One region of the Bradyrhizobium sp. NBAIM14 genome, then DNA from elsewhere that is predicted to be linked to it. Evidence: predicted binding sites of a transcription regulator. Region 1 holds the regulator's gene; each other region holds the start of a gene.
What was found. The regulator LexA, encoded in region 1, represses DNA repair genes until DNA is damaged. The targets are predictions, from matches to a motif close to TGTTCNNNNTGTGTTCNG.
Positions count from the first base shown of each region.

Region 2: I6F28_RS28225 (YifB family Mg chelatase-like AAA ATPase) is a predicted target of LexA. The motif match lies at 3,081-3,098, and genes of this name have one in related genera.
Region 3: I6F28_RS23015 (helicase-related protein) is a predicted target of LexA. The motif match lies at 5,321-5,338, and genes of this name have one in related genera.

Region 1 is NZ_JADYVQ010000004.1:172,155-179,685, forward strand. Features, by position in the region: gene I6F28_RS12580 (molybdopterin molybdotransferase MoeA) at 1-1,043, shown strand, start outside; gene lexA (transcriptional repressor LexA) at 1,220-1,921, shown strand; gene I6F28_RS12590 (hypothetical protein) at 2,296-2,730, shown strand; gene I6F28_RS12595 (GAF domain-containing protein) at 2,948-3,889, shown strand; gene I6F28_RS12600 (ComEC/Rec2 family competence protein) at 3,896-6,175, opposite strand; gene I6F28_RS12605 (nuclear transport factor 2 family protein) at 6,299-6,685, opposite strand; gene I6F28_RS12610 (glutamine--tRNA ligase/YqeY domain fusion protein) at 6,703-7,531, opposite strand, start outside.
Region 2 is NZ_JADYVQ010000016.1:13,692-21,222, forward strand. Features, by position in the region: gene I6F28_RS28205 (CpaD family pilus assembly protein) at 1-398, shown strand, start outside; gene I6F28_RS28210 (CpaE/TadZ family protein) at 395-1,684, shown strand; gene I6F28_RS28215 (tetratricopeptide repeat protein) at 1,804-2,601, opposite strand; gene I6F28_RS28220 (PilZ domain-containing protein) at 2,682-2,927, opposite strand; gene I6F28_RS28225 (YifB family Mg chelatase-like AAA ATPase) at 3,156-4,694, shown strand; gene I6F28_RS28230 (hypothetical protein) at 4,803-5,270, shown strand; gene I6F28_RS28235 (ATP-binding protein) at 5,499-7,531, shown strand, end outside.
Region 3 is NZ_JADYVQ010000010.1:104,136-111,666, forward strand. Features, by position in the region: gene I6F28_RS23000 (CarD family transcriptional regulator) at 1-501, opposite strand, end outside; gene fdxA (ferredoxin FdxA) at 846-1,184, opposite strand; gene I6F28_RS23010 (RNA-binding S4 domain-containing protein) at 1,317-1,568, opposite strand; gene I6F28_RS23015 (helicase-related protein) at 1,597-5,040, opposite strand; gene I6F28_RS23020 (DUF3108 domain-containing protein) at 5,744-6,547, opposite strand; gene rpmB (50S ribosomal protein L28) at 7,130-7,438, shown strand.

The DNA.
Region 1 (7,531 bases):
ATGCCGTGCGCACGGCCGACGCGGCAAACGATTCGAGGTTGACCGTCGTCGGCGAGGTCGCGGCGGGCCGGCCGCTCGCGGGAAGCGTCGGCCCCGGCGAAGCCGTGCGGATCTTCACCGGCGGCGTCGTTCCCGACGGCGCCGATGCCGTCGTGATCCAGGAGGACACAGCTGCCGACGGCAAACATGTGACGATCAAGGAAGCCGCCATTTTCGGCCGGCACATCCGCCCTGCAGGCGTCGACTTCCGCGAAGGCGACGTGCTGCTGCGCAAGGGAATCCGCCTCACCGAGCGCGATCTCGCCCTTGCCGCCGGAATGAATCATCCGCATCTCGCCATCATCCGCCGCCCGAGGGTTGCCGTTCTCGCCACCGGCGACGAGCTCGTGATGCCGGGCACCACGCCTGGTCGCGGCCAGATCGTCTATTCCAACGGCTATGCCCTGCATGCGCTCGCCCGCAGCGAGGGCGCCGAGACCATCGACCTCGGAATTGCCGCCGATACACTGGAGGCGACGTCCGCCGGCATCCGCCGCGCGCGCGAGAGCGGCGCCGACATCCTGATCACGACCGGCGGTGCCTCGGTCGGCGACCACGACCTGGTCCAGCAGGCGCTCAAGGGCGAAGGCATCGCGATGGCGTTCTGGAAGATCGCGATCCGGCCGGGCAAGCCGATGATGCACGGTCGGATAGGCGCGATGCGCGTGATTGGCCTGCCCGGCAATCCCGTGTCGTCCTACGTGTGCGCCTTCCTGTTCATGGTCCCCTTGATTCGCGCCCTGTCGGGCCGTTCAGCGATTCATCATCGGCGCGAGCGCGCCGTGCTGGGCCGCGATCTCGCCGCCAACGACCAGCGCGAGGACTATCTGCGTGCGCGGCTGGAGGAGCGCGACGACGGCACGCGCGTCGCCCTTCCGGTCAGCCATCAGGACTCCTCCCTTCTTGCGAATCTCGCTGCGGCACAGGTACTTCTGGTGCGCGCACCGTTCGCGCCGAAGGCCGAGGCCGGCACGCCTTGCGAGGTGCTCCGGCTGCCCGTCTGAGCCGCCCAGCCACACGCATTCCGCGAGCTTGGCCGCGTTCACCATAAATTAAGCAGTTGCGGAACACATATCGAACATATAGTGTCCGTTCATGATTTGTTTCGAGGATGTAGCGGCTTAGTGCCGGCTTCATCGTGTCGGAATCGAACGACATCAACCGGGGGACTTTGGTCGAGATGTTGACGCGCAAACAATACGAGCTTCTGCGGTTCATCAGCGAACGTCTGAAGGAAAGCGGCGTGCCGCCGTCCTTCGACGAGATGAAGGATGCGCTCGACCTGCGCTCGAAGTCAGGCATCCATCGCCTGATCACTGCGCTCGAGGAGCGCGGCTTCATTCGCCGCCTGCCCAACCGCGCCCGTGCCATCGAGGTGATCAAGCTGCCCGAGCTCCAGGCCGCCGCCGGCAATCGCCGTGGCTTCACCCCGAGCGTGATCGAGGGCAATCTCGGCAAGGTGCGCGCGAGCTCCAGCCCGCCCGCGGACGAGGGCGAGCGCCCCGTCGCGGTGCCCGTGATGGGCCGCATCGCCGCCGGCACGCCGATCGAGGCGCTGCAGACCCGCAGCCATACCATCAGCGTGCCGCCGGACATGCTCGGCTCGGGCGAGCACTACGCGCTCGAAGTGCGCGGCGATTCGATGGTCGAGGCCGGCATCCTCGACGGCGACATGGCGCTGATCCAGCGCAACGAGACCGCAAATACCGGCGACATCGTGGTGGCATTGATCGACGACGAGGAGGCCACGCTCAAGCGCTTCCGCCGCCGCGGCGCCTCGATCGCGCTCGAGCCCGCCAATGCCGCCTACGAGGTCCGCATTCTTCCGCCGAACCGCGTGAAGATCCAGGGCAAGCTGATCGGGCTTTACCGGAAGTACTGATAACGGAAGTCTCAAGCGCCGCGCGCGCTGCGATCGGCATCGTCGATCCAGGATCGGAGCGGATACTTGCCCGCTCCGGCCGGTCTCTCGCGCCGGCTGTCCGGTCCATCTTCCCGCGCGACATTCCCCCGCGCAGGCGCGCAGCCATTTCTGCTTCGCCGGTAGAGTTGTGCCGGCAGTGCTGATAGCTCCGGCCGAATGCAAGGACGCGAGGTTTGTTCCTATCGAATCCGGGAAAGATAATGTGATCGCGCGCTGCGGACGCGAGCCGCAGATTTGCCCATAACCGAGCAGAGCGTTGTATGCTTCCACTCTGATAGAGGCCTGCGCCTCGAAAGAGACGCGGGTCGCTATCCCAGCATGAGGAGCACCCGATGTGTGACTACAGCCTGCATGCCGTCGCGACGCGCCCCGCCGAAGTCGGCGAGACGATCGTCACGACAACCTTCCGCGGCACCTCGACGCGCGGTTTCGCTTCCGAAGCCGATCCCTCCGTCGCGGTCTGTCTGCTGCCGGGGACGGAGCTCGCTTTCGCCGACAATGTCCGCTACGACAACCGCTGGATCTGGACGCGCACCGTGAACTCTCGCGTCGGCAAGTTCGGCAAGATCGACCCGCACATTCCCGATCGCCATCATGACGCGATCGAATTCCCCGACGGCAAATACGTGCTGGTGACGCAGCTCGTCGAAGGCCAGCGCGCGACCGTGCTGCAATTGCCGGTGACGCAGCCAGCCCCCGAGCGCGAGCACAAGCCGCAGATCGTCGCCGACACGCGGCCCACGATCACGCGCCTGCCGATCGGCTGACGCCCTTCGGCCGACAGGCCGAGCCCGGGATTGAAATTGCCGTCGCCGGCCGAGGCCGGCGAGCCCGGCAAGTTTGTGTTTCAGGACATTCGATCGGCGAGCCCACCGCCGCGCCTCGTCGTCGCACGAAGTTTGGGCCGTGCTGCCCGCATTTTGAACGTCCGCTCCGCAGCCAAATGACCGATGCTGTCGTGGTTTGAGGCGGCGGACACGCTCGATGAAGACCTTCATTCGCGTCGTTGAACTTTGGGTACCCGACCGGACGCGCAGGCGGCTGGAATTCGGCGGCGGCCTCTACGACGATGGGCTGTCCGCGTTCAAAGCCGTCAGCGAAGAGCTGCACTTCGGATATGACGAGGGACTTCCCGGCAAGGCCTGGGCCTGTGGCCACCCCGTCATCCTCACGAAATTCGCCAACTCCTATTTCAAGCGGACCGATCAGGCCGCTGCGGCCGGCCTCACCTGCGGCGTGGCGGTGCCGGTGTTCGCGGGCGAATTCCTGCAAGCCGTGCTGGTGCTGTTCTGTGGCGACGACGAGGCGCACGTCGGCGCGATCGAACTCTGGCACAACGATCCTGATCTCTCGCATGAGATGGGGCTCGTCGATGGCTATTACGGCACCGCGGACATGTTCGAATTCAACTCCCGCCACACCAGATTTCCGCGCGGCTTCGGCCTGCCCGGACGCACCTGGAAGGCGGGCCTGCCGCTGATCATCAAGGACTTGCACGACGCCAAGAGTTTCCTGCGCTGGGAGGACGCCGCCAAGGTCGGGATCAATCTCGGCGTCGGCGTGCCCTACCGAACCGGTACCGACCAGACCTGGGTTCTGACATTCCTCTCCGCGCAGGCAACGCCGATTGCACGACGCTTCGAGATCTGGGTCCCGAACGAGGACCGTTCGGCGCTGGTCTTTCGCGCCGGCGATTGCAGCGCGCAGACCGACCTCGCCGCACGCTATGCGGCGCAGTCCATCGCCAGGGGCGAAGGCAGCATTGGCGGCGCCTGGGCCGCCGGCATGCCCGCGCTCAACGACGATCTCACCCGTGACGGCTCGATCGCCGGCTCCGAAGCCTGCGCAGCCGGGCTGAGCCGAATGGTGGCCCTGCCGGTCATCGGCAACGGAAGGCTTGACGCCGTGCTGGCCTGGTATTTGTGATCCGCGTCAATCGTCGGCCTGCAAGTCGGCCTCCGATGGCGTTGCGTCCCGGTTGCGGGGCACGGCCGCCTTCGGCACGAGGCTGCCGTCGAAATCTCCCTCGCCGGCGCCGGCCGGCAGCCAGGGACGGCTTGCTCCCCTCGTCCTCACCGCCTGCACCGGAAAGCCCTCGCCGCGTCTCGTCAGAGCCAGTGCGCCCTGACTGGCAAGACCCGCCCGATCGACCACCATCGCCGCGCAATCGGGTGGCGCAGGCCGCGCCGTCACCACCAGCGCGGCGCGGCTGCAATCATCGGCCAGCGCGTCGATACGCGTCGCCAACGCGATCAGTCGTCCGTCCGCGAGCGGCGCCACGCAGCCGGTCTCGTCACACGACACCCCACTCGCCAACGAGGCGTTGCCGGCATCGCGCGGATCGGCATCGGCAGCCAACCACTCCTTCAGCAGGAAGCTGTCCTTGCTGGCGCGGATCACCTGCAAGCGCCCATCCCCGCCCCGGATCGCGACGCTCGCGCCATCCCCGGCAATCAGGATATCGGGCTGCCGCACCGACAGTCCCCAGAGGATCGCTGCCAGCAGCACCAGGGCGCCGGACCAGCGCAAGGGCGTGCGCAACAGGCCCATCACGATGAGCCCGAGGCTCGCTGCGATCAGCGGCGCGATCCCGAAGGCGGGAATGCGGCCGACGGCGCCCGGCAGGGCCGCCACCCAGCGCGCGACCAGGACCATCCACTCGATGCCGATCCCCATCAACCACCAGAACACGCCGTCGAGCCCGAAGGGCGCCGCGAGCAGCCCCAACAGCCCGGCCGGCATCACCAGCGCCGAGACCACCGGCATGGCGCCGAGATTGGCGAGCACGCCGTATGGGGTCACGCGATGGAAGTGGAAGGCGGCGTACGGCGTGGTCGCGAGCCCCGCGATCAGCGAGGCCAGGAACAGCATCGCGATCTCGCGGCCGCCCCACAACGCGATCCGCGCCGTCGCGGAATGATCGGGCGAGGCGAGCAGGTTCGGCATGCCGATCTGCACCAGCGCCACCAGCCCGAGCGTTGCCGCAAACGACATCTGGAAGCTTGGATGCACCAACGCCTCCGGCGCGACCGCAAGCACGATCAGCGCGGCAACCGCCAGCGTGCGGAAGGTGATGGCGCGGCGGTCGACCATCACTGCGATCAGCACCACCGCCGTCATGAAGAACGATCTTTGCGTCGCAACCTCCGCGCCCGACAGCAACAGGTAGAACGCGGCCGCGACCAGCGCCGCGGCGGCCGACCATTTCTTGATGGCAGAGCCGGCCGCCAGCCCCGGGATCAAGGCCAGCAGCGCGCGCACCGCGAAGAAGACGACGCCGGCGACAACCGCCATGTGATAGCCGGAGATCGACAGCACATGGCCGAGTCCCGAGACGAACATGGCATCGTTCACGGGCGCGGTGATCGCATCGCGCCGCCCCGTGAGCAGCGCCGTCGCAATCGCGCGGTTATCGCCTTCGAGCGTTGCGCGGATGCGCGCATCGATCGCATCGCGCAGGCCCTGCATGAAGGCCGCGTAGCGCAGCCGCAGGCCGCCAGCATCCGGCGGCGTGGACGCCGTGATCGCGCCCATCACGAAGCCGGAGGCGCCGATGCCCTGGAAGAACATGTCGCGCGAGAAATCATAGCTGCCGGGGCGCACCGGCGAGATCGGCGGGAGCAGCCGCGCCTTCAGCTGCACGAAGCTGCCAACCTCAGGCGCCGTGCCCTTGCGCACCGAGAGGCGGACGCGCTCGAGCTTGACGTCGCTGCGCTGCGCCTCCATCGCGCTGACGCGCAGCACGAAACGGTCGGTGCGCTCGCGGATGTCGCGCGCTTCCACGAAGCCCGACAGCGACACCGAATAGAGCGGTTTTGCCAAAACGGTGTGCGCGATACGCGCGGTCTTCCAGGTCGCCACGGCAAAACCAGCCGCGACCGCCGCGAGCATGATGGCGGGCGCAAACAGCCGGCTCCGCCGGAGCAGCACCGCGCCGAGCATCAGCGCGATGGCTGTGGCGGCAACCACCCACAGCACCGGCTCATGATCGGCGGCGAAATAAAGCGCAATGCCGCCGCCGAAGGCGACCGGCACCCACGGCAACAGCCGGCCAGGCCCGGCCTCGCCCCGAGCCCATTGGCGCAGCGTCTCGATGATCGCCGGCCAGATGCCGAGGCCCGCTGGCGCCAAGCCGCCGGCCGGGGCGGCGCGGCCGACCGGCCACATCCCGGCAACTCCCTGGGACCGTCCTGGCCGGCCCGGCTCCGCCATTCCCCTGCACCTTACGATACGCGACGGCTGCGGAGGCTACCGGACCGTGCGGCTGCACGAATAGCGGTACGGATCGGGAACAGGCGAAGAGCGCCCTACTTTTCTCCGGGCTGGCGCCCGTTGCTAGATCAGCGGCGCCTGCGAGGAGGCGTGGTGATTGACGATCTTCCACTCGCCGTCCTCGCGGATGATGACCCAGCTCATCTTGACGACGAGATCATCCCGCTCGCCCGCGAGATCGAACGTGATGGTCGCGGCCATGTTGATCAGATCAGGGCCGGCCTGCGCGGCGTGCACGTCGGAGAAGGTCGCGCTCGGCCTCCCCCAGCGCGGCAGGCCGTTGAAATAGTCGGCGACGCCATCTCGGCCGCGATAGAGCTTCGGATTGGAGCCGAAGAAGAACGCGTTCCTCGCATAGAGCGAGGACAGCGCGGCCGCATCGAGCGCCGCGAAGCCGGCGCACCATTTCGCGATGATGGCGGAAACGATGGCGTCGGCCTCGCTGCTCATGTCCTGCTCAGCCCTTCTCAACCCTTGGCGACTTCCTTCGCGAACGTGTCGCGCAGACCGATCGTGCGCGAGAACACCGGCTTGCCGGGCGTCGAGTCCTTGTCACGCACGAAATAGCCCTGGCGCTCGAACTGCATCGGCTCGGTCGAATTGCTCTCCGCAACGGACGCCTCGACCCGCGCATCGGCGAGGATCTCCAGCGAGTTCGGGTTGAGATCGGTCGCGAAGTTCGAGGCATCCGGGCTCGGATTGGCGAACAGCTGGTTGTAGATGCGGATCTCCGCCGGCTTGGAGGCCGCCGCCGGCAGCCAGTGCATGGTCGCCTTGACCTTGCGGCCGTCGGGCGCGTTGCCGCCCTTGGTCGCGGGATCATAGGTGCAGCGCAGCTCCACCACCTCACCCTTGTCGTTCTTGATCACGCCGGTACACTTGACGAAATAGGCATAGCGCAGCCGCACCTCGTTGCCAGGCGACAGGCGGAAGAACTTCTTCGGCGGGTTCTCCATGAAGTCGTCCTGCTCGATATAGAGCTCACGGCCGAACGTGATCTTCCGCGTGCCGGCCGAGGGATCGTCGGGATGATTGATCGCCTCGAGCTCCTCGGTCTGCCCTTCCGGATAATTCTCGATCACCACCTTGAGCGGCTTCAAGACCGCCATGCGCCGCTGCGCCGTGCGGTTCAGCTCCTCGCGGATGCAGAACTCCAGCATGCCGACATCGACCACGCTGTTGGCTTTGGCGACGCCGATGCGCTTGACGAACTCGCGAAGTGCAGCCGGCGGCACGCCGCGGCGACGCATGCCCGCCATGGTCGGCATGCGCGGATCGTCCCAGCCCGCGACATGG
Region 2 (7,531 bases), on a different contig from region 1:
TCCGCTCGGTGCTCTCGTCCGGCGGCGTGCCGTCGCGCGCCATCGTCCAGCGGCCCTATCGCCCCGATGATCCCGGGCTACTGCCCACCATCCGCCTGAGCTATTCCAAGATCACCGCGGTCGCCGGCCCCTGCGGGCTGTGGCCCGAAGACGTCGGCCCCAACATCCTCAACCCCGGCTACACCGAGAACCGGCCCTATTTCAATCTGGGCTGCGCCAGCCAGCGCAATCTCGCCGCGATGATCGACAACCCGGCTGACTTAGAGCAACCGCGCGCCGAGACGCCCGCCTATACCGCACGGCGCGAGATCGCGTTCGATCGCTATCGCAAGGGCACGACGACGACGACCACCTATCCCGAATCCGACAAGGCCAAACTCAGCGATACCGCCAAATGACAGGCATCCACGACGAAGACGCGGACGATCCGCAGCATCCCGAGGAACACATCGCCCCGGTTCCTCGCATTTCGGTGCAAGCCTTCTGCGAGACCGAGCAGACGCTCAAGGCGGTGACCGCGGCTGGCCAGGACCGCCGGCTCGCCAAGGCCCATCTCAGCGCCAAGGACGGCGGCCTCGCCGCGGCGATCGAAGCCTATGAATCGATGCCGACGCCGAACGTGATCGTCATCGAGTCCGACGGCACGCGCGACATCCTCGAAGGACTGGACGACCTCGCCGGCGTCTGCGATCCCGGCACACGCGTGGTCGTGATCGGCAGCCCCAGCGACACCGCGCCCTATCGCGAGCTGGTGCGCCGCGGCGTCAACGACTACGTGGTCGGCCCGGTCGAAACCATCGACGTGGTCCGCTCGATCTGCAGCCTGTTCTCGGCCTCGGAAGCCATCATCACCGGCCGCGTCATCGCCGTGGTCGGCGCCAAAGGCGGCGTCGGCGCGTCCACCGTCGCGCATAATCTGGCCTGGACCATCGCCCGCGATCTCTCGCTCGATTCCGTCGTGATCGATCTCGACCTCGCCTTCGGCACCGCGGGCCTCGACTACAACCAGGATCCGGTGCAGGGCATCGCCAACGCGGTGCTGTCGCAGGACCGGCCGGACACGGCGCTGATGGAGCGCCTGCTCGCCAAATGCACCGATCGCCTCAGCCTCCTGGCAGCGCCCGCCACGCTCGACCGCGTCTACGATTTCGGTGCTGAAGCCTTCGATGCCGTGTTCGACACGCTGCGCATGACGACGCCCTGCATCGTGCTCGACGTGCCCCATCAATGGTCCGGCTGGACCCGGCGCGCGCTGGTGAACGCCGACGACATCGTGATCGTGGCCGAGCCCGATCTCGCCAATCTACGCAACACCAAGAACATGCTGAGCGTGCTGAAGGCGGCGCGACCGAACGACCGGCCGCCGCTGTACTGCCTCAACCAGGTCGGCATGCACAAGCGTGCGGAGATCGAGGTCAAGGCCTTCGCCAAGACCATGGAGAGCCAGCCGATCGCGGTGATCCCGTTCGATTCGAAACTGTTCTCGACCGCGGCCAATAACGGCCAGATGATCGCGGAGGTCTCCAGGACCCACCGCACCACCGTTCTGTTCCAGAATATGGCGAACCGCCTCGCCGGCCGCGGCGAGGTGAAGAAGCCGAAGCGCTCGCTGCTCGAGCCGCTTTTGAAGAAGCTGAAGGGCAAGTCGGGGCGCAGCTCGGCCCCGCATCGCAAGGCGTCGTAGGCGCGGCTTATTTGAGCATGATCTCCGCGCAAACGCCTTCCGCGTTTGTCGCGAGGGAAAACCGCTTCACACTTTGCGCTGACGCGGCCCTTCGGGTCCGGATCATGCTCTAGGGCGGACTACCTGTCCGCCCGCTGCTGCTTTTTCGCCAGCAGCTGCTTCAGCGCCGCGACCTTGGCCGCGGCCTGGTCCGGCGGCAGATCTGCCTTGACGAGGATTTCGGCCTCGGCCTCGCGACCCTGCAATCCCAGCACGAGCGCCAGATTGGCGCGGACCCGCGCATCGTTCTGATTGCGCTGATGGGCGCGGCCGAGCACCTGTTCGGCCTTCGATAGATTATTCTGCAGCATGTAGGACAGGCCGAGATTGGACAGCACGGTCGGCTCGTTCGGCACGATCTTCAACGCCGCAGCGTAATATTGCTGGGCTTCCTCGTTGCGGCCGAGCTGGTCGAGCACAGCGCCCTGCGCCGACAGGATGCGCCAATCGGGATCCTCGGGCGAATGCGCCCGGCCGAGGACGTCGAAGGCCTGCTGGAAATTGCCGTTGTCGGCGAGCGCGCGGCCGTAGCCGGCGAGCAGCGCCTTGTTGCCAGGACGGGCGAGCACGGCCTGCTCCAGCACTGCGACCGCCTGCGCGCGCTGGCCGCTGCCACGCAGCGCCTTGCCGTATTCGAGAGCAATGGCGGGATCGCTCGGCTTGGCGCGATAACGCTCGCGAAGTGCGTCCATCTCCGGCGTGGGGTCGGCCTTGCTGTCGGACTTGCCGTCAAACTTGGCGGCGGGCTCCCGCTTGCCGCCGAGCGCACCGGTGACGTCGTCGATGCCGGCCGTCTGACAGCCGCCGAGGGCGAGGATCAGGACGGCGGAACACAGATATCCCGCCGGGGATAAGGCGAGGAACGAACGCTTGGGCATACTCTGATCACTCGGCAACTGATCAGAGATGCTTACCCATTAACGCTAAAGTCCCGTTAAGGAGGCGCGCCTGTTGAGGTTCAGTCGACGAACTCGGCGCCGAATTCGCAGCCGATGCGCCAGCGCAGGCGGCATTGGCGGGAATAATCAGGCGCGAAGATGATGGTGAATTGCGGCGGCACTTCCAGAAATTCCGCCACCACTTTCACGCCGCCATCCGAAATGTCCGTGATCGTGCAATCCCGCGGCAGCGAGCCCGCGCCAAAATGGATCTTGGCGAGGCGGCTGCACACCCGACGTTCGCTTCTCCGGCGATTTGCAAGCATTTGAACTGTTCACCCGTTAGACCACGGCCCATCCCGCAGCCCTAGGAGTAGCGGACATTCGTTGGAATGTGCTGAGGAGAGAAGGCGGCATTCGAGACGTAGTGTCTGGGCTGCGTTTACGATTGGTTAGGATTTGACCGGCCGCTAGGCGATTGTTCCCGTATTGTTCTTGCGGAAACGGCCGCGCTCTGCTACCCCTAATTGCAGCAATGGGCAGGCTGGTTCGGCATGGTTCAGCGGGTTTCTACCGTCGCCTTTGAGGGGATCGAGGCCCGCGCGGTCGACGTGCAGGTGCAGGTCGCGCCCGGCCTGCCGGCCTTTGCCATCGTCGGCTTGCCGGACAAGGCGGTATCGGAGGCGCGCGAGCGGGTGCGCTCGGCGCTGATCGCCTCGGGGCTGGCGCTGCCGGCGCGGCGGATCATCGTCAATCTGGCCCCGGCCGACCTCCCGAAGGAGGGCAGCCATTACGACCTGCCGATCGCGCTCGGGCTGATGGCCGCGATCGGCGCCATCCCGCCGGATGCGCTGACCGGCTTCACCGTGCTCGGCGAGCTCGGCCTCGACGGCTCGATCGCGCCGGTGGCCGGCGTCCTTCCCGCCGCGATCGGCGCCAATATGCGCGAGGAAGGTCTGATCTGCCCGGCGTCCTGCGGCTCCGAAGCGGCATGGGCGAGCCCGGACATCCAGATCATTGCCGCACACTCGCTGATCCAGATCGCCAACCATTTCAAGGGCACGCAGGTGCTGTCGCGGCCGACGCCGAAGGTGCACGAGGCCGCCGCCTCGACGCTCGACCTGCGCGACATCAAGGGCCAGGAAAGCGCCAAGCGCGCGCTGGAGATCGCGGCCGCCGGCGGGCACCACCTGCTCATGATCGGCGCGCCGGGCGCGGGCAAATCGATGCTGGCCGCGCGCCTGCCCTCGATCCTGCCGCCGCTGTCGCCGAGCGAGCTGCTCGAGGTCTCCATGATCGCCTCGGTCGCCGGCGAGATCGAAGGCGGCGCGCTGACGGCGCGGCGCCCGTTCCGCTCGCCGCACCATTCCGCCAGCATGGCCGCGCTCACCGGCGGCGGCGCGCGCGCCAAGCCCGGTGAGATCTCGCTGGCACATCAGGGCGTGCTGTTCCTCGACGAATTGCCGGAGTTCGATCCGCGCGTGCTGGATTCGCTGCGCCAGCCGCTGGAGAACGGCGAGGTCGCGGTGTCGCGCGCCAATCATCGCGTCACCTACCCTGCCCGCTTCATGCTGGTCGCGGCGATGAATCCCTGCCGCTGCGGCAATGCGTTTGAGCCCGGCTATGTCTGCAAGCGCGGTCGCATCGACCGCTGCACCGGCGATTACCAGGCGCGCATCTCAGGTCCCCTGATGGACCGCATCGATCTGCGCATCGAGGTGCCGGCGGTGACGGCCGCCGACCTGATCCTGCCGCCGCCGTCGGAAGGATCGGCCGAGGTCGCCGCCCGCGTGGCGGCGGCGCGCGACATCCAGCTGGCGCGCTATGCGGATGCAGGCCTGCCCCATGTCCGCACCAATGCTGAAGCCCCCGCCTCCGTGCTGGAGGAGATCGCAAAGCCGGATGCGCAAGGCGCCAAGCTGCTGCGCGACGCCGCGGAGACCATGCGCCTGTCGGCGCGCGGCTATCACCGCGTGCTGCGGGTGGCGCGAACGCTGGCCGACCTCGACCATGCCGACAAGATCGGCCGGCTGCACCTCGCCGAAGCGCTGTCGTACCGCGCACTCGCGGAGGATGTGCGCCAGCTGGCTTGATCATTCCGCGCATCAACCCGGCGGTAACGACTTTCCTTTACGCTCTGCAAACCATAAGGCCCGACGCGTTTCGGTTGTGAGTTCCCGGGGCCTAGCGAGTAGAGCGTCATGTTGCGTTTCAAGTTCCTGGCCTCGGCTGTTCCCCTGTTGGCGGCTGCGGTGTTCGCCCGCGCCGAGATCGGATCGGTGTCGCATCCCTGCATCGCGTTGGGCGACACATCGGTCGAGCTCACCTCGCTGTTCTGGACCGCCGGCGTGCATGTCGCCTTCACCGACGATCCCGCGCAGGCGACGGTGCGGGTCCAGATCACCGAGGATGCCGACGCCGCGGATTTTGCCGTGGTCGACGACGGCCTCGGCTCCGAGCCTGACACCTGCCAGGCCAGCCCTTCGACGCGTCTCGTCTCGATCGCCGCGCAGCCGGTCGACGGCGGCCAGGTGGTCTATCTCTCCAGCGAAGGACCGGCGGATTACCGCATCTATGTGCGCTCAAAGACGTTCTCGCCGCGCGAGGCGGCGGCGCTGATCGTCGGCGCCCGCGGCGGCCATGGCCGCTTCCAGGCGGCATCGCTTTAGAGCTTTGTGTTTGAGCATGATCTCCGCGCAAACGCGTTCCGCGTTTGTCGCGAAGGAAAACCGCTGCACACTTTTCGCTAACGCGGCCCTTCGGGTCCGGATCATGCTCTGACCCGTTAACGTCTCGTCAACCCTGTTCGGAGGCGGCGCCACCGCCGCAATTTGTTCGCAAGGTCGGCGGGCCATCGTCGCACGCGGCGGCGGGGTTTCAGGCAAGGGTCGGTTGCGATGGGTCGGACGTTCCGGATCAAGGTGCGCATGCGTCGTTTCAGGCGACGGCATCCGAGGCTCGCTTTCGCGATCCGCTCCTTCATGATCTTCTCGGCGACGTTTGGCGGCGCCTATGGTTTCGTCTCCGGCAGCCGGTCGGACAATTCCGGCTACGATCCCCATACCTTTGCGATCGGTGCCAGCTTCCTGTTCGCGCTCGCCTGCCTCGGCCTTGCGACGCTGAGCATGCGCCTGCGCTTCGTCAATAAGCGGCTGCGGACGCTCGCCGCCCACAATGAGGCCCTGATCGACCGCAATTGGGAGCTGAAGGAAGCGGAAGAGCGCGCCCGCAGCCTGTTCGAGCAGCAGGGCGACCTCATCGTGCTGCGCGCTACCGACGGCCGCATCACCTTTGCCAACGAGGCCTATTGCGCGCTCGCGGGACAGGCGCGCAGCGCGCTGGTCGGCACGCGATTCGATTTCGACGTGCTGGAGCAGGGCGACAGTGCCCGCGAGAGCAGCGGCACGCGCATCCACGACCAGAAGATCGCAACCCCGCTCGGCGCGCGCTGGATCGCCTGGCGCGAGGGCTATGTCCGCCTCGATGCCGGCCAGCCCGCCGAGTTGCAGAGCGTCGGACGCGACGTCACCGACCGCACCGAGACCGAGCGCGCATTGTCCGACGCGCGCGACCAGGCCGACGCCGCCAACCGCGCCAAGTCGCGCTTCCTGGCGATGGCCTCGCACGAGATCCGCACCCCCCTGAACGGCATCATCGGTATGGGCGGCCTGTTGCTCGACACCGATCTGACGCCGGAGCAGGCGACCTATGCCAGGGCGGTGAAGACCTCGGGCGAAGCCTTGATGGCGCTGATCGAGGAGCTGCTCGACTATTCCAAGATCGAGGCCGGCAAGCTCGACCTCGATCAACGTCCCTTCGCGCTCTCGACACTTGTCGAAGAGATCACCGAGCTGCTCGCGCCGCGCGCGCAGGCGAAGTCGCTCGAGATCGCCGCCTATGTCGACGAGCGCCTGCCGCTCGAAGTGGTCGGCGACGCCGCGCGGTTGCGCCAGGTGCTGCTCAACCTCGCCGGCAACGCCATCAAGTTCACGAGCAGCGGCGGCGTGGCGCTGATCGTCGAGCCCGGCATCTGGCCGAACGAGATCAGCTTCCTGGTTCGCGACACCGGCATCGGCATCGCAGCCGAAGCCCAGCAGCGCATCTTCCGCGAATTCGAGCAGGCCGACGAGCGCGTCGCCCGCACCTATGGCGGCACCGGACTTGGCCTCGCCATCAGCGAGCGCATCGTCAAGCGCATGGGCGGCCGGATCACGCTCACGAGCGAGCCGGGCAGGGGCTCGACCTTCGAGGTCGCGGTGCCGCTTCCGCCGTCGCAAGGCGGCGCCGGGCAGACCGCATTTCCGAGTCCCGACCTCACCGGCAAGTCGATGCTCCTCGTCGCCGACGGCATCGAAGCCTCGCTCATCGCGCGGCGCCTCGAACGCTGGGGCGGCCAGACCTGCCTGGTTGCAGATGCGGCGGTCGCCGAAGCATTGCTGCCGGAACGCTCCTGGCACACGGTGCTGATCGATCGGGCGATCGGCCCAGCCGCGGCCGATCAGCTCGGTGAGGCCGCCCGCGCGCATGCCTTGCAGCGCCTCGTTCTGCTGACGTCGAGCTCGCGCCACGAGAAGCTGTCGCCGGCTTTCACCGGCTTTCTGGTGAAGCCGCTGCGCGCGGCCTCGCTCGCCGCACGCCTTGCTTTGACGCCGGAGGTCGCCTCGCCCGATCTCGCGCCGGAGCCGCCGCCGGTCTCCGCCGGCCCCGCACCGGCGAAAGGCCTGTCGATCCTCGTCGCCGAGGACAACGAAATCAACGCCTTGCTGATGCGCTCGCTGCTGACCAAGCTCGGCCATCGCGTCGTCATTGCCGTCCATGGCGAGGCCGCGCTGGAATCCTGGCTCGCCGCCTCATCGGCCGGCACGCCCTACGATCTCGTGCTGATGGACATCCAGATGCCGCAGCTCGACGGCATCGAGGCGACAAAGCG
Region 3 (7,531 bases), on a different contig from region 1:
TTCCTGGGCGCGGCGCGACCACATGGTGCGCTTGACGCGGGCGCGGCCCTTGAGCGTTTCCAGCGCCTTCTTGACCAGCGCCGGATCGGACAGCTTGCGCATGCCGACATTGGCGACCTTGGCGGTCGGCACGCGCAGCGTCATCTTGTCCTTGATGAAGTTGATGACGAACAGCTCGAGCTTCGCACCGGCGATCTCCTGCTCCTCGATGGCCAGGATCTGGCCGACGCCGTGAGCGGGATAGACCACGAACTCGTTGGCCTTGAAGCCCTGACGCTGGGTCACGACCTTCTTTTCCTCGACCTTCGGCGCAGCCGCGGGCTTGGCAGCCGGCTTGGCGGCGACGGGAGCCTTGGCGGGCGCAACGGCAACAGGGGCCTTCGTCGCGGCGGGCTTGGCAGCGGGGGCCTTGGCAGTCACAGGCTTGACATTCAAAGGCTTGGCGGCAGCAGGCTTGGCAGCGGTCGCTTTCGCGGCCGATTTGGCAGTCTTGTTAGGCATTGCGCTTCTTTTGTTCTTCGAGGACTTTGCAGCCGGCGCCTTCGTCGCGGTCCGACCCTTGGATGCGCTACGGCTGGCCGCGGCGACTTTTTTGGCCTCCTTATGGGAAGCCCTCGCTGAAGTACTCTTTTTACGCGTTTTCTGTGACACAGCCTGCGCGCGGAAACTGCCACGCCCCTGTTCGACATTTGGTTTCACGGGAACCCAGAGGGGCCAACGGGGCTGACGGGGTTCGGCTTAATGTGCCCAATATAGCACATTTCCCGCAAAAATCAATGATTTAGGGGTCTTGAGGGCTGGTTTTCGGCGGCAGCGCCGCTATTAGGGTTAAGTTTGGGCGCGAATTAGTCCCCAGAGCCGGGGTTCGGAGAAAAATATTTCTCGAACTTGCCTTCCATACCGTCGAATTCCTTGGCGTCGGCAGGTGATTCTTTCTTCTGGGTGATGTTCGGCCAGCTCTTGGCGTAGTCGGCGTTGACCTGGAGCCACTTTTCGAGGCCCGGTTCCGTGTCCGGCTTGATGGCGTCGGCGGGGCATTCCGGCTCGCACACGCCGCAATCGATGCACTCGTCGGGATGGATGACGAGCATGTTGTCGCCCTCGTAGAAGCAATCGACCGGGCAGACCTCGACGCAGTCGGTGTACTTGCACTTGATGCAGTTTTCAGTGACGACGTAAGTCATCCAACGCTCCGAAAAGCTCTTTTAGAAGTCGCGGCTTGCCTAGCGCGGATGGCCGGGCGCCGCAAGGTCGGGAAGGCCCGATCATGACGGCTTTGTGTGTTTGATCGATCAAGAAATGAATGCAAAGCGCAATTAATTGCGCGTGCCGAGCTCCTCATAGAGCATGCGAGCCGAGGCGGCATCGCCACGGCGCTCGTTGAAGGCGGTGACCTTCAGCACGCGCACGGTGCGATCGAGCGCGATGGTGAGGACGTCGCCAAGCTTGATCGCATGGCCCGGCGATGTCTCGCGCACGCCGTTGACGCGGACATGACCGGTGACGACGAGCTCGGCCGCCGAGGTGCGCGCCTTCACCACCCGCGCGTGCCACAGCCATTTGTCGATGCGCTGCCGCTCGGTCGTCGTCGTGGGATTACTCCTTCCGCCCCAGCTGCTCCTTCAACGCGGCGAGCTTGGCAAAGGGCGAGTTCGGATCGATCGGACGATCGCGCTCGCGCGGGTTCGCGCTCGAGGCGTAGGGACGCAGTGACGGACCGGACTCGCGATCACGGCGGTCACGGCCCTTGTCGCGGTCGCGGCCACGATTGTCGCGGCCCTTGTCACGATCGCCGCCGAACTTCTTGTTGTCGCGGTTGCGATCGCGATCCTTGTCGCGGTCTCCCTTGCCCTGGAAGCTGCGATTGCGGTCGTCGCGACGCTCACCGCCCTCGCCGCCTTCACGCGGCTTGCGGAAGTCGCGGCCGCCATCGCGGCGATGGCCGCCGCCGTGACGATGGCCCGGCTTCGCGCCGTCGGCGGCTTCGCCGGGCGCGGCGCTCGCAGCATCGGGTGCAGCGCCAGCCTCAGCGCCGGGCCGCGGACGCTGGTTGTTGTGGCGCTGATGGCGATGGCGCTCGTGGCGCGGCTTGCGATCTTCGTGACGACCGGCAGGGCGCCAGACCTCGACCAGCTCAGGCTCGGCCGGTGCGACTGTTGCCTCAGGCGCGGCAGCATCGGGGGATGCAGCAGCTTCCGTCGCGGCGGTCTCGGCGGCAGCCGCTTCGAGGCCGGCAGCCTCGGCGGGCGTCGCAGCCTCTTCTGCGGGCGGCGCGATTCCGGGGGCGTCCTCGGGCGTGACGGGCGCTTCCGGAGACGCTTCCAGCGCCGGCTCCTCGTGAGCCTCCGCAGGAGCGGGCTCGTCGTGCGGCTCCATGCCGGGCGCGTCTTCGACGGTGACGGATTCGGCCGTAGCCTCAGCGGCCGGAGCCTCAGCCGGCAGGCCGGCAACGGCTTCCGCTGCAGCCTCGGTCGAGGTCTCCGCGCTGCCTTCAGCGGGCGGCGTCTCGGCCGCGACGGTCTCAGTGACGATCTGCTCGGTCACGACCTGCTCGGCGACCACAGGCTTTTGCGGCAGCGGCGGGCGCTTCTCCATGCGATAGCCGAGCGCGCGCAGCACGGAGGCGAAATCCTCGCCGGCAGATCCGGTCAGCGAGGTCATCGCCTGCGTGACCACGAAGCTGCGGCCATCGAACGCGCCGGCGGGCTTTTCGCCCGGCGAATTCTCGCGCCAGGCCAGCGCCGGGCGGATCAGGTCGGCGAGGCGCTCCAGGATGTCGACGCGCACGGCGCGCTCGCCGGCCTGCTTGTAGCCGAGCACGCGATAGGCATCGCGCGGCAGCGCCTTGTCGACCGGGAACGAGGTACGCCCCGAGGAGGCCAGATGCTGCGCGCCCGAGAGCGCGGAGAGATCGACATTGTCCTGCTTCAGCGCCCAGAGCAGCGCGGCAAGCGCACGCGCGGCGGGCTTGAGCAGGCCGGGGAAATAGATGTGATAGGCGCCGAAGCGGACGCCGTATTTGCGCAACACGGCGCGCGAGGGCTGGTCGAGATCCTTCAGCTCGCTGGCGATCTTCGGCCGCTCAAGCACGCCGAGCGCCTCGACCAGCTGATAGGCGATGCCGCGGGCAATGCCGGTGACGTCCTCGGCCTTCGACAGCTCGAACATCGGCCCGAGCAGCTTTTCGATGTGCGTCTTGAGCCAGAGCTCGAGCCGCGCCTGCACCTTGTCGCGGGGCGCGCCGGTCAGGCGCTCGTCCGAGATGATGCGGATGCGCGGATGCAGCGCCTCGTCCGCGGCGGCAAGGCGGGCCACGGCATCGCCGGTCCAGCGGATGATGCCTTCGGACGTCAGCACGAACTGATCGTCCGGCGCATTGCCCAGCTTTTCGGCGCGCGCATTGATCTCGCCGGCGAGGACCGCTTGCGCTGCAGCCTGCAAGGCCTTCGCATCGGAGCCGGCTTCCGCCGCATCCGGTGCAAAGGTGAAGCCATCGAGGCGGCCGATGACATGGCCTTCGACGATGACTTCGCCGGTCTTGCCGATTTCAGTATTCAAGCTCGTGTTCTCCCGCAGGCGGCGCATCAATACACTGGTCCGGCGATCAACGAAACGCTCAGTCAAGCGTTCATGGAGCGCATCCGATAATTTATTTTCGACCTCCCGCGCGATCCCCTGCCAGCGTTCCGGGTCTTTCAGCCAGTCCGGGCGGTTGGCGACGAAGGTCCAGGTGCGGATCTGGGCGATTCGGGCCGACAGCGTGTCGATGTCGCCGTCGATGCGGTCGGCCTGGGTGACCTGGGACTCGAACCAGGCATCGGGAATGCAGCCCTTGCGCATCAGGAAGCCGTACAGCGTCGTCACCAGCTCGGCATGGGCGGCCGGCGACAGCTTTCTGTAGTCCGGGACCTGGCAGGCTTCCCAGAGCCGCTCCACGGCGGCCTTGCCATGCGCGATATCGCGCACCTCGCCGTCGCGGGCGGCGTGATCGAGCACGCGCATGTCCTCCGCGATCGGCGCGCGCGTCAGCGTCTCGTGGCCGGGGGCGAGGTTCAGCGAGACCTGGAGCGCGCCGAGCGAGGAGAAATCGAGCTTGGAATTGCGCCATTGCAGCACCTTCACGGCATCGAAGGTGTGGTTCTGCAGCGCGTTGACGAGCTCGGGCTCGAACGGCGCGCAGCGGCCCGTGGTGCCGAAGGTGCCGTTGCGGGTGGCGCGGCCGGCGCGGCCCGCGATCTGCGCGAATTCGGACGGTGTCAGGCGGCGGAACTGATAGCCGTCGAACTTGCGGTCGGAGGCGAAGGCGACGTGGTCGACGTCGAGATTGAGGCCCATGCCGACGGCATCGGTGGCGACGAGATAATCGACGTCGCCGTTCTGGAACATCGCGACTTGCGCGTTTCGTGTGCGCGGCGACAGCGAGCCCAGCACCACGGCGGCGCCGCCGTGCTGGCGGCGGATCAGCTCGGCGATGGCGTAGACTTCATCGGCCGAGAACGCGACGATGGCGGTGCGGCGCGGCTGGCGCGTGATCTTGCGGTCGCCGGCGAATTCGAGCTGCGACAATCTGGGCCGCGTGATCATGGAGACACCAGGCAACAGGCGCTCGATGATCGGGCGCATGGTGGCGGCGCCCAACAACAGCGTCTCGTCGCGGCCGCGGCGGTTGAGGATGCGGTCGGTGAAGACGTGGCCGCGCTCGAGATCGGCGGCGATCTGGACCTCGTCGACGGCGAGGAAGGAGACGTCGATATCGCGCGGCATCGCCTCGACGGTCGAGACCCAATAGCGCGGGTTCTTCGGCTTGATCTTCTCCTCGCCGGTGACGAGCGCGACGCTGGCCTCGCCGGCTCTGGCGGCGATCTTGTTGTAGACCTCGCGCGCGAGCAGGCGCAGCGGCAGGCCGATCATGCCCGAGGGATGCGCCAGCATCCGCTCGATGGCGAGATGGGTCTTGCCGGTGTTGGTCGGACCGAGCACCGCAGTGACGCCCGCGCCGGGGGCGCGCTCGGAAGCGAAGGGGGAGGAGGAAAAAGCCATGTCTATCGGATTAGGTAATGGCGATTTGGGCGAATGTCAGTGCTGGATGGGGCGGTGAGGGGGCTGGCTCTTGGTTCCTCATCCTGAGGAGCGCGTCAGCGCGTCTCGAAGGATGAAGGCCCGGCTGGTGCTGCTGGGCGAGCCAAGCCCCTCGCCCTTCGAGACGGCCGCTTGCGCGGCCTCCTCAGGGTGAGGGGCACACCGCGGGCGTGAAAACGCCTTCCCCAAATCCCGCGCAACTGTCTCACTTTGCGACGCTTTTCCCGTTCGCTTTAAGCTTCGGAACGACTCTAGAACGAATCGCGGCCGAATCGCTGACTCCCCTGTGAGTCCCGTTCCGTTCACGCAACATGTCGCGGGACTCGTCTTGGTTGCGCACTAGATGGAGTTTTGCGGGGGCGCACAAGCGACCGGGGTGGTTAAAGCTGGGGATGGCGGCGAGTCGAATCAGAATCGGGGAGGAGTCAAATGGATTCCCTGCGGCGGGGGTTGGTCAAACGAAGAGTGCGAAAACAACCCCATGCACAGTAGCTAAGTGATTGAAATTGCTTAGCCTGCGCCGAACGCTCGTCATTCCGGGGCGCGACGCAGTCGCGAGCCCGGAATCCATCGTGAAACCATCCCTGAAGCCCGATGGATTCCGGGTTCGCGCCAAGGGGCGCGCCCCGGAATGACGGCGGAGAGAGCGGTGCGGCCTCCTCGCCTACTGCGTCTTGGCGACCCGTGGCGGCTGGGGGGCGGTGATGAAGCTGGTGGCTTCCAGCATGGCCGGGCCGAGCGGGGTCGGCACTTTCAGCCAGAACGGGACCAGGATGCGCGTGCCGGCGATGGGGGCGAACGCGATCTCCATGTTGCGCTGGGCGGCGAGGTATTTGATCACCGGGCGGTCGGGGATGTAGCCGGCGATCGGCACGAAATAGATCGCGCAGACCACGACCGGGCCCTTGTACCCCTTCTCCGCCTTCACGGTCTCCATGCGCTTGAAATCGAGCTTGAGCTCGTAGCGCATGCGGCCGTCGAACACGGGCGCGGAGCTGTGGCAGGCGTCCTGCGAGACGGGATCACCGGTGCCCGGGACGCGCAAGAGCGAAGCGGTCATGGGGTCCCAAACGCCGCGGCGATGCGCCTCAGTGACGACGATGCGATCGGGATCGACCGGCGGCTCCGGCAGGATGGCAAAATCCTTCACATTGCCCTTGTCGAGGGTGATGCGGATCTCTTCGGTCTTTTTCTGGGTGGTGGTGGAGGCCTGGTAGCCGGTCGCAACCAGCGCGCCACCAACGACGCGCCCCTGGCTGGCGCCGGTGCCGGACCCGCCCGTGAACGACTTCAAAAGCCCGGTGGTGCCGCCGGCGGCCGCCGCCGAGAACACGTCGTCCTGGATATCGATGTTCCAGGCGCCCTTGCCGACGGGAATGCCCGCCAGCGTCGCCTCATATTGCGCCTCGAGCTTACCTTGCGCCGCCGCGGGCGCTGCGCCGGACGCCAGGCCCAGCACCGCCGCCAGGCCACAAAGCGCCATCAGCCGGCCGGCCGGAAGCAGACAGGCTGAGCGCAGGACTTGCGCGAAATGAACCGTTGTCGGCACGAAACAATCCAATCAGAGCGCGATATGCTGTTACTTAAGCCAAAACCGGCGGCAAACAATGTGTCGGGGCGCGCAGCCCCGGGAACTCCACCGGACTCTTCGACGGCGAATACGCCCTTTATGTGATGGTAAGGCGCGACAATCATTGCCGTTTTGGTGATCGGGCGGTAACGGGGGGCGTTCCGACCTCTCCCCACCTCCGCTGTCATGCCCCGCGAAGGCGGGGCATCCAGTACGCCGCAGCGCCTCTGGTCAGCCGCGCCGCCGCGGAGTACTGGATCGCCCGCCTTCGCGGGCGATGACACCGAGGTGGGGCGCGAGATCCCGGGTTCGGGCTCTGCCCGCCCCGGGACGACGGGCCAAAAACGGCCCGTCGCCTTGACGCAAGGCCCCTTCCCCCCTATACGTCCGCCCGCTCCCTGCAAGGACGAAAGAATTTGCCCCCGTGGCGCCGAAATGGCGGCCGCACTCGTTGGGGGTTCGAACTAAAGGATTTATGCCATGTCTCGCCGCTGCGAACTGACGGCCAAGGGCCCCCTCGTCGGCCACAAGGTCAGCCACTCCAACATCAAGACCAAGCGCCGCTTCCTGCCGAACCTCGTCAACGTGACGTTCATCTCGGAAGCCCTGGGCCGCAACGTGCGCCTGCGCGTCTCCACCAACGCGATCAAGAGCGTCGACCACAATGGCGGCCTCGATGCCTACCTGCTCAAGGCCAACGCCGACGCGCTCTCCCCGCGCGCGGTCGAGCTGAAGCGCGCCATCCAGAAGAAGGTCGGCGACACCCAGCCGGCCAAGCAGGCAAGCTGAGATTTTTCAGGATAGGGCGGGGGCTAAGTTGCGTCGCGTGGCGTAGGCTTAGCCGAGTAAGAGTTCGAGTAGCGGCCGGATCGGAAGATCCGG